DNA from 4 places in the Rhizobium sp. HT1-10 genome. Region 1 is predicted to be linked to each of the others. Evidence: predicted binding sites of a transcription regulator. Region 1 holds the regulator's gene; each other region holds the start of a gene.
The links. Region 1 encodes LexA, which represses DNA repair genes until DNA is damaged. Its sites were predicted from a motif close to TGTTCNNNNTGTGTTCNG; they were not measured.
Positions count from the first base shown of each region.

Region 2: a site for LexA is predicted at 2,235-2,252, ahead of VH564_RS06530 (ImuA family protein). Genes of this name have one in related genera too.
Region 3: a site for LexA is predicted at 1,672-1,689, ahead of VH564_RS00465 (ATP-dependent helicase). Genes of this name have one in related genera too.
Region 4: a site for LexA is predicted at 1,490-1,507, ahead of VH564_RS09970 (putative DNA modification/repair radical SAM protein). Genes of this name have one in related genera too.

Region 1 covers NZ_JBCEBQ010000008.1:165,070-169,262, forward strand. Annotated here, with positions in the region: gene kdsA (3-deoxy-8-phosphooctulonate synthase) at 1-163, opposite strand, end outside; gene VH564_RS19515 (VOC family protein) at 160-1,044, opposite strand; gene lexA (transcriptional repressor LexA) at 1,208-1,924, shown strand; gene VH564_RS19525 (ComEC/Rec2 family competence protein) at 1,905-4,193, opposite strand, start outside.
Region 2 covers NZ_JBCEBQ010000002.1:310,474-314,666, forward strand. Annotated here, with positions in the region: gene VH564_RS06525 (Y-family DNA polymerase) at 1-1,377, opposite strand, end outside; gene VH564_RS06530 (ImuA family protein) at 1,268-2,212, opposite strand; gene VH564_RS06535 (metallopeptidase family protein) at 2,376-2,813, shown strand; gene VH564_RS06540 (DUF1737 domain-containing protein) at 2,823-3,029, opposite strand; gene VH564_RS06545 (HpcH/HpaI aldolase/citrate lyase family protein) at 3,026-3,934, opposite strand; gene VH564_RS06550 (hypothetical protein) at 4,047-4,193, shown strand, end outside.
Region 3 covers NZ_JBCEBQ010000001.1:96,163-100,355, reverse strand. Annotated here, with positions in the region: gene secD (protein translocase subunit SecD) at 1-598, shown strand, start outside; gene VH564_RS00470 (SMP-30/gluconolactonase/LRE family protein) at 656-1,528, opposite strand; gene VH564_RS00465 (ATP-dependent helicase) at 1,776-3,845, shown strand; gene VH564_RS00460 (TetR/AcrR family transcriptional regulator) at 3,936-4,193, opposite strand, start outside.
Region 4 covers NZ_JBCEBQ010000003.1:274,614-278,806, reverse strand. Annotated here, with positions in the region: gene VH564_RS09975 (UdgX family uracil-DNA binding protein) at 1-240, opposite strand, end outside; gene VH564_RS09970 (putative DNA modification/repair radical SAM protein) at 252-1,484, opposite strand; gene greA (transcription elongation factor GreA) at 1,734-2,210, shown strand; gene VH564_RS09960 (glycosyltransferase family 4 protein) at 2,228-3,280, shown strand; gene VH564_RS09955 (glycosyl transferase) at 3,244-4,158, opposite strand; gene VH564_RS09950 (Lrp/AsnC family transcriptional regulator) at 4,161-4,193, opposite strand, start outside.

The DNA of each region.
Region 1 (4,193 bases):
GCGAAGCACACAGCTCCTTGAGCTTACCGGCCATCGTGAAGGCATGGTCGCGGCTCTCCATCTGGCAGGGACCGGCGATCAGCGACAGGCGCTTGCTGTTGGAAAAGACGACCTTGCCGGGACCTTCGCCGGCGACCACGTCTGAATTTGTCGGATGGCTCATGCTGTCTCCTCGAAGGCGAACAATGCCCCCTGCCCGGGAGCCGACTTCACCAAGATAGTGTTGCTCTTGCGCGTGTAGGTCACGCCGTTAGCAGCCAAATGCGCCTCTGTCACGGAAAGATCAAGCACCGCAAAGACGATCGCTCGTCCGAAAAGGCCCGCGTCGGCGCCTCCCGTACCCGTCTCGTAAAAGGCCTGCATACCCTCCTCGTTCAAGATGTCGATCCGCCCGTTCGCCGCCTCGACAGTGGTGCCGAAGGAATGCGGAGGCAATGCGGCGCCCCGCGCCACTTCGCTGACAAAGTCCGAAAATGCCGACGGATCGCGCGCCGACAGCACCACGCGAGAGATGCCGACGACCCCGTTGGCATGCTGCTCCAGGACCGCGCGGTCAGACGGCAAGGGATTGATGCGCTGACAGGTAAAGGCGAAGAAGTCGGGCGCGCGCAGATCGGCGGCGAAGGCAAGACGAAAGCCGGCCACCGATTCGCTCCCATCGGGCATCCGCATCGGCCGGCTGAATTCCAGCATCTGGCCGGCCGACAGCGCCATTGCCCGAAAGCGGTTGTCGTCGGCCTCTGCATCCTCGGTCCCGAATACCATCGCCGAGAAGCCGTCATCTCCAACCCGGAAGCGGAAAGCCTGGTCCCGGGCCGTGAACACATTGCCATCAACGGCCGTATCTTCGCATTCCGAGAGACTGGCGACCGCAAGCGGCTCGAGATAGGTCTTGTCGGCAAAGAAAACGCAGGCATTTTCGGTGCCGAAGGGGTGACGGGCCTCTGCGGCGACCGTGAACCCCAGCTTTCCGAGACGCTCCCGCACCGATGCGAGGTCGCAGGTCGGTAGCACCAGATGATCGATCGGATAGGCAGCTGTCATAGGCATGTCCCCCTGGCGGCAAGACTTCGCAGCCGACTGCCCGATGATCGGGCAAAATGATGCGATTTCCAACCTCTTCACCGAAATTTAGTCCCTTGCGGAACACATATGGAACATATAGTGTCTGTTCTGGCTTTGTTTCGCACTTGGAGCTCGAAAATCAATGTTGACGCGCAAGCAACAGGAACTGCTTCTCTTCATTCATGAACGAATGAAGGAATCCGGTGTCCCTCCCTCCTTCGACGAGATGAAGGATGCGCTCGACCTCGCCTCCAAGTCCGGCATCCACCGACTGATCACGGCACTGGAAGAGCGCGGCTTCATACGCCGCCTGCCGAACAGGGCAAGGGCGATCGAGGTCATCAAACTACCCGATGCCTACAATGCCAGCCTGCAGCCGCGACGCGGCTTCTCGCCGAGCGTCATCGAGGGCAGCCTTGGCAAGACACAGCCTGCATCGACGCCGCCAAAGCCGGTGGCCGAGGATCGCAGCGGATCGGTATCGCTGCCGGTGATGGGGCGGATCGCGGCCGGTGTGCCGATTGCCGCCATCCAGAACAACACCCATGACATCATGGTGCCGTCTGACATGGTCGGCGCCGGTGAGCACTATGCGCTCGAAGTGCGCGGCGATTCGATGATCGAAGCCGGCATCTTCGATGGCGATACGGTCATCATCCGCAATGCCAGCACCGCAAGCCCAGGCGACATCATCGTTGCCCTGGTCGACGACGAGGAAGCGACGCTGAAGCGGTTTCGCCGCAAGGGCGCATCGATTGCGCTCGAGGCGGCCAATCCGGCCTATGAGACGCGCATCTTCGGACCTGACCGGGTCAAGATCCAGGGCCGGCTGGTGGGGCTTATTCGCCGCTATCACTGACCGGTGACGTTGCCGAAGCATCCGAGTAGGACGCCTTGCGCCAGTCATAGGCGCGATGGCGCTCCCATGGACGGTTTAAGCTGGTGAATGCAGGCAGGACGCGTGGCCTGTCGGGCGCAAGGTCGATTTCGACCGATCCCGATTTGCGCAGGGACGCGCCGGTATAGAGCGTCCCGCCGGAGCGGCAGCTTTGGGTCCGCAGTTTTATGGGGGTGACGACGATATCGGCGGTATCGCAGGCCGGCCCGAGATAGGCGGCATCGGAAATTGTCGAGACGATCTGCCCGTTGGCGAGCATGGCGACACACCAATCCCTTGCGTGACAGGCAAAGCCGCCGTCCGCCACACTCTCCAGTGCGGTTTCCATGGCCGTCCGCAGGATCTTTTGCTGTTGGCCGTCGAGGCGTGTCCGCGGGCTTCCGCGCGGCGCACGGGCGGGGGTCGATTGATCCGGCGCCAGCATCTTCGGCGGTGTTTCTCCTGAGATCGGCAGCGCCTTCAGCCATTGCTGGTAGATGAAGTCAGGCGGACGCTCGCGGTTCGGCTCCAAACGCCCGTCCTGCAGCAATGCAACCAGTTCGCCATCTTCCGAAATCAAGAGTTCGGACATTGGCTTCGGCGGCATGACAGCTGCAGCAAGGACCGAGGCTGCTATCAACACCGCTCCGGCGTGGCGCAGCGCGGTGCGCAGCAGGGTCATCAGCAGGAAGCCGACAATGATGGTCGGAAACAGCCAGAACGGCAGTCGCGCAAATGGCACATTTCCGCCCCAGCTGGCGACGGTACGGGCGATGTCCATGACGAGATCAAGTCCCCATCCGGTGACAACCCAGAAGATTCCATCGAAGCCGAAGGGCATCAGTAGCATCGCGATCATGCCGACGGGCATGACGAGGAACGAGACAATCGGCATGGCCGCAAGATTGGCGACCAAGCCATAGGTCGCCAAGCGATGAAAATGTTCGATCGAGAAGATGGCGGTCGAAGCACCGCCGATGAAGGACGTCGTGGCGATGCCGGCAAAGAAGCGGCCGATGAAGCGCACCGGCATGGGCGGCCGGAACGCGGCGAAGCGGCGCTCGCGGGCCGGCCGCCGCTTCCAGAGTGAATAGCCGGAGACAAGCGCAATCGTGGCCGCATAGGACATCTGAAAGCTCGGGCCGAGGATCTGGGAGGGCGAGAGAATGAGGATGGCGATCGCCGATAGCGCGACGTTGCGCAGGCTAAAGGACGGCCGGTCGAACAGCACAGCGACCAGCATGATCGCCATCATGATGAAGGCGCGCTCGGCCGAGACGCCGAAACCCGAAATGAAGTAGTAGGCGGTCACCGTTGCCAGTGCGCCGATGGCGGCGATCTTCTTGGTCGGCCAGGCCTGCGCCAGGCGGGGGAAGAGGCTCAGCCCATGCCGCAGCCCGACATAGAAGATACCGGCTGACAGCGCCATGTTCAGCCCCGAAATGGCGATGATGTGGGCGAGGCCCGAGACCCGCAGCGCCTCCGTCGTCTCCGGCGAAATGGCGCGACGCTGATCGTTGACCAGCGATGCTGCAAAGGCGCCGGTATCGCCTGGCAGCAGCATGCGGATGCGATCGCCGATGCGCCCCCTGAGAGCGGTCAGCCAACGGTCGGCGCGGTCGAGCACAGACCGCTCGCTGCTATCTTCTTCCGCCGACATCAGGCGCTGCGGCTGACCATAGAAAAATCCGTTGGCGCCTGTGCCGTCGAAATAGGCAGTGAAGGCGAAATCATGGAGGCTTGGCAATGCCGGGCCGGCCGGCGGACTGAGCCGCGCCCTGCCCTCGATGATGTCCCCGAGGTCGAATGGCACATCCTGGCCGCGCACCAGGACGGATATCTGATCGGGCGGCCGGCCCACGATCGGCCCCTCCGTCGCCAGCAAATCGAGCGTGTAGCGCCAGCGGCCCTGATCATCCACCTCACGCCGCTGCACCTGCCCGGTCACCGTCGTCGTCACAGGCGAATCCAGCATGATCGTCGAAGCGCGCCAGCTCTCCCATTGCGCCAGCAGCATGCCGGCCAGCACGAGGGTTGCGGCATAGGCCGCGTGCCGCATGTGGGGATGAAGATCCGGCTTGAAGGAAAGGACGAGGGCAGACACCAGACATGCGGCGGCGATACCGGTAACGGGCGAATCCATCGGCAACTCGAACCAGAGGATCGCCCCGAGCCCCATATATACGGGGGCGACCAGCACCCCCCGCCCATGCGACGCCTCTTCCGCCAGCATCCGAGCGGCGGCGATTCG
Region 2 (4,193 bases), on a different contig from region 1:
CCGCCGCCAGCGAAACCGTTGCGGCGGCCCTTCCGGAACCTCGGCCATGAAGGTTTCGACCGGCTCGGGCGTCCTGAAAAGCCGCACCGGCCGCTCGGAGCGGCCTGAGCCAGCTGCAGGAGCGCGATCCGGAGCCGGCTTTTCCGACAACAGCCCGGCCGCGGGCACAAACTGGGCCGCGCGCTCCGGCACGTGGCTTTCCACCATTTCCAGCGCCTGAAGGCAGGCGCTCCCCAAACGGGCCGCGACCTGGTCGACAAAAGCAGCCAAAGACTGTTCCGACTGCCCCGCAGCGGTAAAATCCGCCTGCAGCGCATCGAACACCTCGTGCTGCAGCACATTGAGCCGGACGATTTCATAGCCGAAGCCGGCATCGAGGTCGTCGTGCACAGCCTTGATGCGCTCGCGAAACAATGCCGCAATCCGTTCCGGCTCGCGCAAAGGCTTGGATGCTCCCGCCAAAACCCGGAATACGGCACCATCGACCCGGAAGAGAAGCAGTTCGAACAGCCTCCCGCCGACGCCACGCGCCTCCAGCCCCGGCTTCAGCGCGAGCCCGAGCTGGCCTGCCAGTTGAAGAATATCGTCCTCCGCGCGCACTGGTTCGATCAGGCGCCGTTCGGCCGAAAGGCTTGCCACCGGACGGCGGGGCGAGATCGGCTCCTCGTCGAGCCCAAGCGCCTGGTCGAGGCGCAGCAGCAGGAGCGAGCCGAAGCGGCGCGCCAGCGGCGCCCGGGCGGCCGACAGGATGTCGCCGACCTGCTTCAGGCCGAGCTTGTGCAAAGCGGCCACGGTTGGGCCGTCGAGCCGCAGCGACGCCACCGGCAGCGGCGCAAGCACCGTCTCCATCTCGTCCTCTTCCACAATGCCGCTGCGACCGAAGCGGGCGACGGCCCAGGAGAGGCCCGGCGAGGAGGAAATCGCACCCCTCACCTCCAGGCCGAGATGGAACAGCCGGAACAGGATGTCCTTCAGCAGGGCCTTTTCGCCGCCGAACAGATGGGCGCAGCCGGTGATATCGAGGAACAATCCGTCGCGACCGTCGAGCGACACCAGCGGCGTATAGCGATCGCACCAATCGGCCATGGCCTCCAGCAGCCGCCGGTCGGCCACCTCGTCATCCTCGACCACATCGAGATCCGGGCACATCGCCCGCGCCTCCGCCACGCCTTGCCCCGGTTTCAGCCCGATGACCTCGGCCGCAGCTTCCAGCGCCGTCAGCCGCATGGCATTCTTCACCCGCCCGGCGCAGACCAGCGGCGACGCCTCAGGACGCCCGGTGGTACGCCAGGACAGACCCCATCGCTTGCGGGCGATCCGATCGGTCGGCAGGCGCGGAAAGCTGAGCGCCAGGATACGCTGCTGGCCGCGCGACAAGGGCAGGGTACTGGGAGACAGGGGAAAATTGGCGGTCATGGGCATTCCATTCCAGGACAAAGGAGAGGGGAGCCGGGTTGCGGCTTTTTTCCAGGTTGAGACGGAAAGACGGGTTGCCGATGCTGCCGCCCAGCATCGATCCGTCCGGCAAGGACCGCGCCGAGGCCGGCGCAGGTTCGACATGGAGGCGCAGCAGGGCGCTGCTCGCCTCCTCTTCTCCGGCCTGCCGAAGGACGAACAGCGGTCGCCCTGCCGCCTTGGCCCGGAGACTGAGGCGCCGACTTTCCGTCAGCCCGAAATGGTTGGGATTGCCGCGCACCTCCAGCACGACGAGGGTAAAGGCGGCGCTGGCAAGGGCAGCCTCCGCCAACCACAGCGCCTCGTCGAGCTTGCGCGGCGCTGCGTAGAGGAAACCGCGGGGCGCGACGCCAAAATCCCGAAGCCCCAGCGCGTAGGGCAGGCCAGCTTCCAGCATCGCCATCCGCTCGCCGATCCACAGGACCGGAGAAAGTCCGGCCTCACCGTCCCGTGTCCTCAGCCTTGCCGTCAGCGCCAGAGCAAAGCCTGTCGTCGCTCCAGCATCGCGCAGGCTTGACGAGCGGATCTCAGTCAGCGCGTCCAGGGGAAAACCACCCTGCAGCACCGCGTCGAGATCGGGCACGCCGGTGGAAAGCACCTTGGGTGCCTTTGGGCCAGGGGGTCGCGAGACCGGCGAAAGGCCTGCCAGAACAGCGTGTTCAGCCGCCGCAAGGGCCGGCACGGGCTTGCCTTCCAGACGGGCGATGGTTTCGCGCAGGGCAAAAAGCGTCTCCCGCGCCACGGCATTGTGGGCCATGGACGTTAGCTCCTGATGAGATCGTTCCTGTTATGTTCCCATAGATTCCAGACCGCTAAAGAAGAGTCAACAGGGATTCGTTGTGAATTTATTCCTGCATTGAATTGGCTCTCGAAAAATTCCGCCAAAGCCTCTATATGGGCCGAAAGAAGGGAATGAAATCATGGCGCGCATTGACCAGAGCGACGATTGGCGGGACCGCCATGCGCCGACCATCAGCGCATTCGAGTCGCTGGCGGCCGAAGCCTATGGTCATCTGCCAGAGGAATTCCGCGCGCTGACCGGCAACCTCTCGATCGAGATCGAGGACTTTCCGGACGACGAGATCTTCGAGGACATGGCACTGGAAACGCCGTTCGACCTGCTCGGCCTGTTCGAGGGGCGCGGCATTTCCGAGCGTTTCACCGTAGAAACCGGCGAGATGCCGAACCGAATCCGGCTCTATCGCCGACCGATCATCGACTACTGGGCCGAGAACGACGAGACGCTTGGCGATATCATCACCCATGTGCTGATCCACGAGATCGGCCACCATTTTGGTCTCAGCGACGCCGACATGGAGCGCATCGAGGCAAGTGCCGAAGAGGCGACCGACCGCTAAAGCTGCTGGCTATTGCTCGGACAGCTTCATCTCGGGATCGTAGTCCTTGCCCTCGACGTCCTTCACCACCGCCTGGCCGCACTGCATTGCGCCGGTGGCCGCGTTGAAGGCGTAGGTCGGCGAGCCCGACAGCACCCAGCCCTTGGCAAGCGCGGCCGAAACCTTGTGGCAGAAGGAGGCATCGTCCGGGCCGGTGAGGAAGCGATAGAGTTTCATGAAGGCGTCTTTCTATCTGCAATCAGGCTGGCCTTATGGACCAGCGCTTCGGCCTCGACAAGATGCAGCCGCTCGACCATCTGCCCATCAAGAGTGATGACGTTGAGCCCGGCAGCGGCCGGATCGGCAAAGGCGGCGATGATCTTTCGTGCCTGTTCGATGGCCGCCTGGTCGGGGCCGAAATGCCGGTTGGCAGCCTCGATCTGGGCCGGATGGATCAGCATCTTGCCGTCGTAGCCCATCGCCCGCCCCTGCGCGCATTCGGCGGCAAGGGCATCGAGGTCCTTGAAATCGTTGAAGACGCTGTCGATCGCGTCGAGCCCGTAGGCGCGCACCGCCAGCACCACCTGCATCAGCCATGGCACTAGATAGCTGCGGCCCGGCAAAGGCAGCACGCCGGTCTCCTTGCGCAGGTCGTTGAGACCGACGACGAAACAATCGAGTCGCGAGCCGGCTGTCCGGCCGGCCTCGGCGAGCGCGGCGGCATTCAGAATCCCGCTCGGCGTCTCGATCATCGCCCAGATGCGAAGGCTCTCCGGCGCATCGGCCTCATAAAGCCGGTCGCTGACCGCCATGATATCCTGTGGCTCGTCGACCTTGGGCAGAAGCACGGCATCCGGCTGGAGGGCCAGCACCAGATCCAGGTCCGCATTGCCGTATCCGGAGGCCAGCGCGTTGATGCGGATGATGCGCTCCTTGCCGACTGGCAGAGGGCCGGCGAAGAAGGTGCGCAGATTGTCGCGGGCTTCGGCTTTGCTGTCCGGCGCCACCGAATCCTCAAGATCGAAAATCACCGCATCGCAGTCGAGACTGTGGATCTTGTCGAGCGCCCGCCGGTTGATCGCCGGCACGCTGAGGACGGAACGACGCAGGCGGGTGGAACGGGTGTGCGGTAAACGGCTCATCAGCGAGTTCTGCCAAGCTTTACCCTCTCAGGCAAGACAACAAAAAGCCACGCTCCTCTTGCAAGCAAGGAGATCTGGGGCCACATTGGCTGCAGAGAAAGGTCCCAAAGCCATGAAGAATATCCGTTCGCTGTTCTTAGCCGTCGTCGGCGTCGCCGTTTTTGCGGGGCTTGCGCTTCTCACCGTTTCACTGACGCTGGTTTTCGCCGCCATTCTCACGTTGTTTCTCGCCGTTCGCGTGCTTTCGACCCGCGCCAAG
Region 3 (4,193 bases), on a different contig from region 1:
CGGACCGAAGGTCTCCGGCGAACTAGCATGGGCGGGTATCCTGTCCGTCGTCATCGCCAGCCTGGCGATGCTGTTCTATATCTGGTTCCGCTTCGAATGGCCCTTCGCCGTCGGCGCCATCGTCACGCTTGTGCTCGACGTCACCAAGCTCGTGGGCTTTTTCGCCATCACAGGGCTCGACTTCAACCTGACGGCTATCGCCGCCGTGCTGACGATGGTTGGCTACTCGGTGAACGACAAGGTCGTGGTCTACGACCGCATGCGCGAAAACATGCGGCTCTACAAGTCGATGCCGCTGCGCGAGCTGATCGACAAGTCGATCAACGAGACGCTTGCCCGAAGCCTCTACACCAACGCTACGGCTCTGCTGGCGATGCTGCCGATGGCGATCTGGGGCGGCAGTGCCGTCTCGAGCTTCGCCATTCCGATGGTCTTCGGCATTCTGGTCGCCGGTGCCTCGTCGATCTTCATCGCGGCGCCGATTCTCTTGTTCCTCGGCGACTGGCGCACCCGCCACCGCGTCGCTGGCGCTGCCAATGATGCAAAGGCAGCCGAAGACGAGAAGGCCAAGTCGAAGCAGCTTCCGGCGGCTGAATAAGACAGAAAAGGGCGCCCCGGTTGGAGGCGCCCTTTTTGCATGCCGGCTAAAGCCGGATCAGATCGTCGGCCTGTGCAGCGCGAGGCCTGGTTTCGGAGCGGGGATGCGCTCGACCGCCCCGTGCTGCTGCTCGGTGATCAGCACATGCTTGCCATCCGGCGTAAAAGCAACGTTGCTGGGCAGCGCGCCATTGGTGCGGATATGGCCAGAGACCTTGCCGGAGGCGTCGATCAGGGAGATGTCGCCCTGCCCGTAGATCGCGCAATAAAGGGTATCGTCTCGATCAAAAGCGAGCCCGACTGGGCCCCTGAGGCTTCCGCCGATCGGCGAGCGCAGCGCTTGGGCAAAGACTTCCTGGCGGCCACCCACCACCTGCCGGTAGATATTGCCGGTCAGCATCTCGCTGTAATAGAGCATGCCTTTGGAATCGAAGGCGATGCCGCTGGCAAGCAGCAGCCCCGTCGCCAGCGATCGCAGCACGCGGCCATCGGCGGGATCGATCTGGTAGATACGGCCATTGTAGGCGGCATTCAGGAAATCCGGGCGAATGGTCTGGCCGATGACGAGGTCAGCAATCCGGACGCCGGAATCGCTCATATATAGCAAGCCGTCCGGACCAAAGGCGAGATCGTGCGGCAGGACGAAGGGTCCCCTGTCGCTGCCTTCTATCATCTGCAACATGCGGCCTTCGGGCGACAAGCGAACCAGCGAGTTTTCCGGACCGCCGGCGACCCAGAAACATCCATCGCCATCGGTGACGAGCCCAGTCGGACGTCCGCCAGGCCTGCAAATCTCCCGGCGCCTGCCATCCTGCTCGAGCACCGTCAGGCAACGGTGTCCATCTTCCATTTCAACCAGAGCAACGCGGCCGTCCTGCAGTCCGACCGGCCCATCGGGCTGGTGCAAGCCGACTGCAATCGTCTCATTCATTCGGAAGCATCCCCCGAGGCAGACGGTGATATGTTAATCATGGCTAACCTTTCCAATTCGTTAAGCAAAAGCTAACATCCAGGTTTTGTCCGCTGCATCCTTGCCTCAAAGCGGGCCACGCGTCTTGACAGAATTCGCCGATTCAGAACATTTAACGAACATTCGGGCAATCTAATGATGGCCTGATAATCTTCGGAAATTCGACACGGCATGGCAGCGGCCGCTCCGGAGCAATCGAGGAGAGCCCATGACCGCCGCCTATCTGGAAAAACTGAACCCCGAGCAGCGGCTGGCCGTCGAGCACGGCACCGATACCGACGGCAGCCATGTCTCCGGCCCGCTGCTGGTCATCGCCGGTGCCGGCTCCGGCAAGACCAACACGCTCGCCCACCGCGTTGCCCATCTGATCGTTAGGGGTGCCGATCCGCGCCGCATCCTGCTCATGACCTTTTCCCGAAGGGCCGCGTCCGAGATGGGCCGGCGCGTCGAAAAGATCTGCGCCCAGGTGCTGGGTGCGAAATCCGGGGTCATGACCGACGCGCTCGCCTGGAGCGGCACCTTCCACGGCATCGGCGCGCGGCTGCTGCGCGACTATGCCGAACAGATCGGCCTCGATCCGGCCTTCACCATCCACGACCGGGAGGACAGCGCCGACCTGATGAATCTCATCCGGCACGACCTCGGCTTCTCCAAGACCGAGAACCGCTTTCCGACCAAGGGCACCTGCCTCGCCATCTATTCGCGCGCGGTCAACTCGGAGACGCCGCTGGATCAGGTTTTGCGGGACGCGTTTCCCTGGTGCGCCACCTGGGAGAACCAGTTGCGCGAGCTGTTTGCCTCCTATGTCGAGGCCAAGCAGGTGCAGAATGTCCTCGATTACGACGACCTGCTGCTCTACTGGGCGCACATGGTGCACGAGCCCCTCATCGCCGAGGATATCGGTGGCCGCTTCGACCATGTGATGATCGACGAATACCAGGACACCAACCGCCTGCAGTCCTCGATCCTGATGGCGCTGAAGCCCGGCGGCGAAGGTCTGACCGTCGTCGGCGACGATGCCCAGTCGATCTATTCCTTCCGCGCCGCGACGGTGCGCAACATCCTCGATTTCCCCGCCGCCTTCTCGCCGGCCGCCCGTATCGTCACCCTCGACCGCAACTACCGTTCCACCCAGCCGATCCTTGCCGCCGCCAATGCCGTCATCGATCTCGCCTCGGAGCGTTTTACCAAGAACCTGCGCACCGAGCGGACCTCGGCGCAGCGCCCGAGGCTGGTGACCGTGCGCGACGAGGCCGACCAGGCCCGCTATATCGCCGACATGGTGCTGGAAAACCGCGAGGGCGGCACGATTTTGAAGCAGCAGGCGGTGCTGTTTCGCGCCTCTCATCACTCGGGCCCGCTGGAGATCGAGCTGACGCGGCGCAACATTCCCTTCGTCAAGTTCGGCGGGCTGAAGTTTCTCGACAGCGCCCATGTCAAGGACATGCTGGCGGCCCTGCGCTTTGCCCAGAACCCGCGCGACCGCGTTGCCGGTTTCCGGCTGATGCAGCTGCTACCCGGCGTCGGCCCCTCGACGGCGCAGAAGGTGCTCGACCGCATGGACGACGAGGCGAGCCCGATCACGGCGCTGACCGAAATCCCGGCCCCTCCGCGCAGCGGCGACGACTGGACGGCCTTCGTCGAGACGCTGCAGGCGGTAAAATCAGGCAAGGCCGGCTGGCCGGCGGAGATCGGCCTGGTGCGGGAATGGTATGCGCCGCATCTGGAGCGCCTGCACGAGGACGCCTCGACACGGCAGGCCGATCTCCTGCAGCTCGAACAGATCGCCTCCGGCTACCCCTCGCGCGAACGGTTCCTCACCGAACTGACGCTCGATCCGCCGGATGCCACCAGCGACCAGGCCGGCGTGCCGCTGCTCGACGAGGACTATCTGATCCTGTCGACCATCCACTCCGCCAAGGGCCAGGAGTGGACCAAGGTCTTCATGCTCAACGTCATCGACGGCTGCATCCCCTCGGACCTCGGCGTCGGCACATCGGCCGAAATCGAGGAAGAGCGCCGCCTGCTCTATGTCGCCATGACCCGCGCCAAGGACAATCTCGACCTGGTCCTGCCGCAACGCTTCTTCGTCCACGGCCAGAACGCCCAGGGCGACCGCCACGTCTACGCCAACCGCACCCGCTTCATCCCCGCGACCCTGCTGCAATTCTTCGAAGTCTGCGGCTGGCCAACAGCCCGCTCCGATTCCCCCGCCGCCCAGCAGGCACGGCAGATAAGGGTGGACGTCGGGGCGCGGATGCGTGGGATGTGGCGGTAGGGGTGTTGGGGGAACGCAAGACGCCAGCGGCGCACGTCTTGCAATCTGGGCAGTGCTGTATCCGGGTTACAAGATGAAACTCAGGTCGCCTTACATCGGTTTTCGCAGGAGACCTGTGGCCAGGGCTTGAAAGGCTTCCACGGCCTTCGGCAAAACGGCCTCGGCATCCTCACTTGCGGCGACCCATAGCGCAGCATTCAGCGCAGCCCCGCTGAGAAGGCGGGCTGCCGCTTCGGCATTGAGGGATTTGATGATTCCCTTCTCCATCAGCCTTTCCACCGTCTGCCTCGTCACTTCAAGGCAGCTGTCCTGGCTGGGCCATTTCGATGGGTCTCCCAGCACCGCCGG
Region 4 (4,193 bases), on a different contig from region 1:
GTCTTCAAAAAGTGAAGGCGCCGACAGTACCGGGGCCGCGCGGCGCAAGTCGGACGAACCGCTGGTATCCTTGTTGAATAGCGCCGGCTCCAAGCCGCCGGCCGATCCGAACAGGTCGATGTCTTCAGCGGCCTCGCGCCAGTCAATCGCGTCAGGCGCGACGCCTCGGCCAAGCAACGGCCGCGCGGCATCGCGCCATTCGGCGAGGTCGCCCCTGCCCTTCAGCGTCACCCTGCGCATGACAGTCGCCATCAGAGCAGCGAAAGCTGCACGGGCTTCGGCGCGAACATCGAACGCAGATCCTGCCGGTCGGCGAGCTTGCGCGGGCTCCAGCCCTCGGCAACGACAAAAGCCTGCACCTTCTTCACGGAGACCCCGAGCCGGGCCAGATCCTCCATCCGCAGCCGGCAGAAACGCCGCGCCGACAGGATGGATTTTACCGTCTTGGTGCCCAGCCCCGGCACGCGCAGCAGCGTTTCGCGCGCCGCCACGTTGATGTCGACCGGGAAGTCGTGGCGGTTGCCGAGCGCCCAGGCGAGTTTCGGGTCGAGATCGAGATCCAGCATGCCGCCGGCCTGCTGGCCGGTGATCTCGCCAATGCCGAAACCGTAGAATCGATAAAGCCAGTCCGCCTGGTAGAGCCGGTGCTCGCGCATCAGCGGCGGCTTGATCAGCGGCAGGTTCTTCGACGAATCGGGGATCGGGCTGAAGGCGGAATAATAGACGCGCTTCATGCCGTAGCTGCCATAGAGCCGTGCGCTTGTGCCAAGGATCGTCGCATCGTTGGCCTCGTCTGCGCCGACGATCATCTGCGTGCTCTGTCCGGCCGGCGCAAAACGCTTGCGCTTCTTGCTCTGCAGCGTCGGCTCGCTGGCCTCCTCGATCTTCAGCCGCAGCGCGCCCATCGCCTGGCGGATGCCGACGGGCTTCTTTTCCGGGGCAAGGCGCGTGATCCCGACATCGGTCGGCAGTTCGATGTTCAGAGACAGACGATCGGCATAGAGGCCCGCCTCCTCGATCAGCTTCGGCGAGGCTTCGGGAATCGATTTCAGATGAATGTAGCCGCGAAAATTATGGGTGACGCGCAGCTCGCGGGCGATGCGGACCATCTCCTCCATCGTATGATCTGAAGACCGGATGATGCCGGAGGACAGGAACAGCCCCTCGATGTAATTGCGCCGATAGAACTCCAGCGTCAGCCACACCACCTCCTCGACGGTAAAGCGGGCCCGCTCGACATTGCTCGACGACCGGTTGACGCAATAGGCGCAGTCGTAGATGCAGAAATTGGTCATCAGGATTTTGAGTAGCGAGATGCAGCGACCGTCCGGCGCGTAGGAATGGCAGATGCCCGCCCCTTCGGTGGACCCCAGGCCGCCCGATTGCGCCGAGCTGCGCTTCGAGGTGCCGCTGGAGGCACAGGACGCGTCATACTTGGCAGCGTCGGAGAGAATGGCGAGACGATCATTCAACGACTTTTTCATAACGACGTTCACTATATGTTCTTTGGAGTCAGGTCAAGTTGGCAGCTTGGCATCCTCGGGCAAATTAAGCAGGCTAAGCAAAAGAACTACCGCTGCTTGCACCATTCCGGTGCGAATTCTCTGGAAATCTGCCGTCGCAATCTGTTATATGAACCCCATATAGCGGCTATTGCACGGTTCCGAAGTTTTCCTTCGGGACCTGTTTTCTTTTGTGTCGGCAGCTACGACATAGGACTGAAGGACAGAGACATGGTTGACAAGGTACCGATGACGCAAAGCGGCTTCGCCAATCTGCAGGAAGAACTGCGCTGGCGCCAGCAGCAGGAACGGCCGCGGATCATCGAGGCTATTTCCGAAGCGCGCGCCCACGGCGACCTGTCGGAAAATGCCGAATATCATGCCGCCAAGGAAGCACAGAGCCACAACGAGGGCCGCATCGGCGAAGTCGAGGATCTGGTGGCCCGTGCCGAGGTGATCGACCTTTCGAAGATGTCGGGCACGACGGTCAAGTTCGGCGCCCGCGTCAAGCTGGTGGACGAGGACACGGACGAGCAGAAGACCTACCAGATCGTCGGCGACCAGGAAGCCGATGTGAAGGCCGGCCGCATTTCCATCTCGTCGCCTATTGCCCGCGCACTGATCGGCAAGGAAGTCGGCGATTCCATCGAGGTCAACGCACCCGGTGGCTCCAAGGCCTACGAAATCCTCTCCATCACCTGGGGCTGAGCCTGGTGGCAAGCGATCTGCGCGACATCGAGATCATCGCGCCAAATTTCAAGCGACGGTTGTCGGGGGTCACCTCGACAATCGTTCAGCTCGTTCCGAAGCAGGTTGCGCTCGGCACGCGCATTGCCACCCTCGGCCCCGGCCTGCCCCCGCATCTGCCAAAACTGGGGTGGAGACAATTACCCGGCCTCTGGCTTCGGCCGCGCCGCTATAGGGTTCGGGTCTGGCACGCACGGCGCAACAACGAAATGTTGTTCGGCCTCTTCCTGCGCACGGTGTTGCACATGCCGCTGAAACTGCTGTTCACCTCCGCCGCCCAGCGTCGCCATTCCGCCTATACCCGCTTCCTCATCCGCCGCATGCATGCCGTCATCGCCACCAGTACACGGTCCGGCAGTTTTCTGCAGGTACCGCACAGGGTGATCCAGCACGGCGTCGATCTGAACCTGTTTCATCCGCCAGAGGTGCCGGCCGATCGGATCAGCGCCACCGACCTGCCCGGTCGCTATCTCGTCGGCTGTTTTGGCCGCGTTCGCCATCAGAAGGGCACCGACCTCTTCGTCCAGGCGATGATCGATCTGCTACCGAGCCATCCGGATTGGACAGCAATCGTCTGCGGCCGGGTGACGCCGGAGCATCGCGCTTTCGCCGATGGATTGGTGAAATCCGTGGCAGAGGCCGGTCTTGCCGACCGCATTCGCTTCATGGGCGAGGTCGACGATATCCGTCCCTGGTATCGGCGCGCAACGCTCTACGTTGCCCCATCCCGCAACGAGGGTTTCGGCCTGACGCCACTGGAAGCCATGGCCTCGCAGACCGTCGTCGTCGCCTCGGATGCCGGGGCCTATGCGGAGATGATCGTGCCTGGAGAGACCGGCATGGTGGTTGCGGCCGGCGACGGTGAAGCGCTGACGGCAGCGATAAGGACCTATCTGGACGATCCCGACGAGGCCCGTCGCCAAGGCCTGTACGCCGTGGTCCACGTGCGCAGCAATTTCGCTCTGGAAAAGGAAGCGACGGCGATTGGCGACGTCTATGCCGACCTGCTCGGCGAAAAACGGTCGTCATAGCCGAAGCCGGCGCCGATCAGCGCCGAGACGGGTGAGAAATTGAGGATGGCGATGCCCCGCTCCGCCGCCACCTTTCGCGCCAGCACGAAATGCGCGACGATGCGCGCCTCTGCCTGCGCTATTCCGGAGGCGGCCATGCTGCCCTTGGTCTCGTAGAAACGCGGCTGCTGCGCATTGGAAATGTCGATGCCGAACAGGCCGATGCTCTTGGGCGCGCAGAACAGCGCGAATTGCAGCGCCGACACCGAGACCGAGCCGCCACGAAACACGCCCCTATCAGGATCGAAGGACAGGCCGGCATTGCTGGCTACATCGCGCAGTGCGAAATCGAAGGTCTCGATGAGGTCGTACCGCCGTCGCCTGACGCCGTAGGGCTTGCGGATGTCGTCGATCAGCACGATCGTCCGCTCCCGGAGAAAGCCAGGATCGATCTCGCAGATCGCCCGAAGCACCTCGACGGAAAACAGGCATGGCGTCTGGTCGCTGACGCGCTGCTTCAGGAGATCGAAATGCCGCCATATGAACCGCTCGTCCTCGACGGCGATCGCAAGCGGCGCCATGATCGGGCCGCCCCAGAGGCTGATCGCGCCGTTGAGCAGAATGGCAGTCCGCGGCGGCAACCCGCTAAGTTCGTTGCCGGCAATGGACGGTCCCGAACCGACGATCGACACCTCGTCGCCCGCCTGCGCCCGAAGCAGTGAGGCGCTCGCAAGCCTTGCCACCGGCTTGCCCCTGTAATCCACCGTGCCGAGCGTGCTCGCGGTCGCCCGCACGAGACTCAATCCCGGAAACCGATCCTGGAAATGGGCGCGGGCACTGCCGAGCAACAGGCGAGTGCCGGTTTTGATCAGGGAACGGTGCCAGGGGCGATCGGACATGCCTAGAGTTCCACCAATCCCAGCTTCTTGACTTG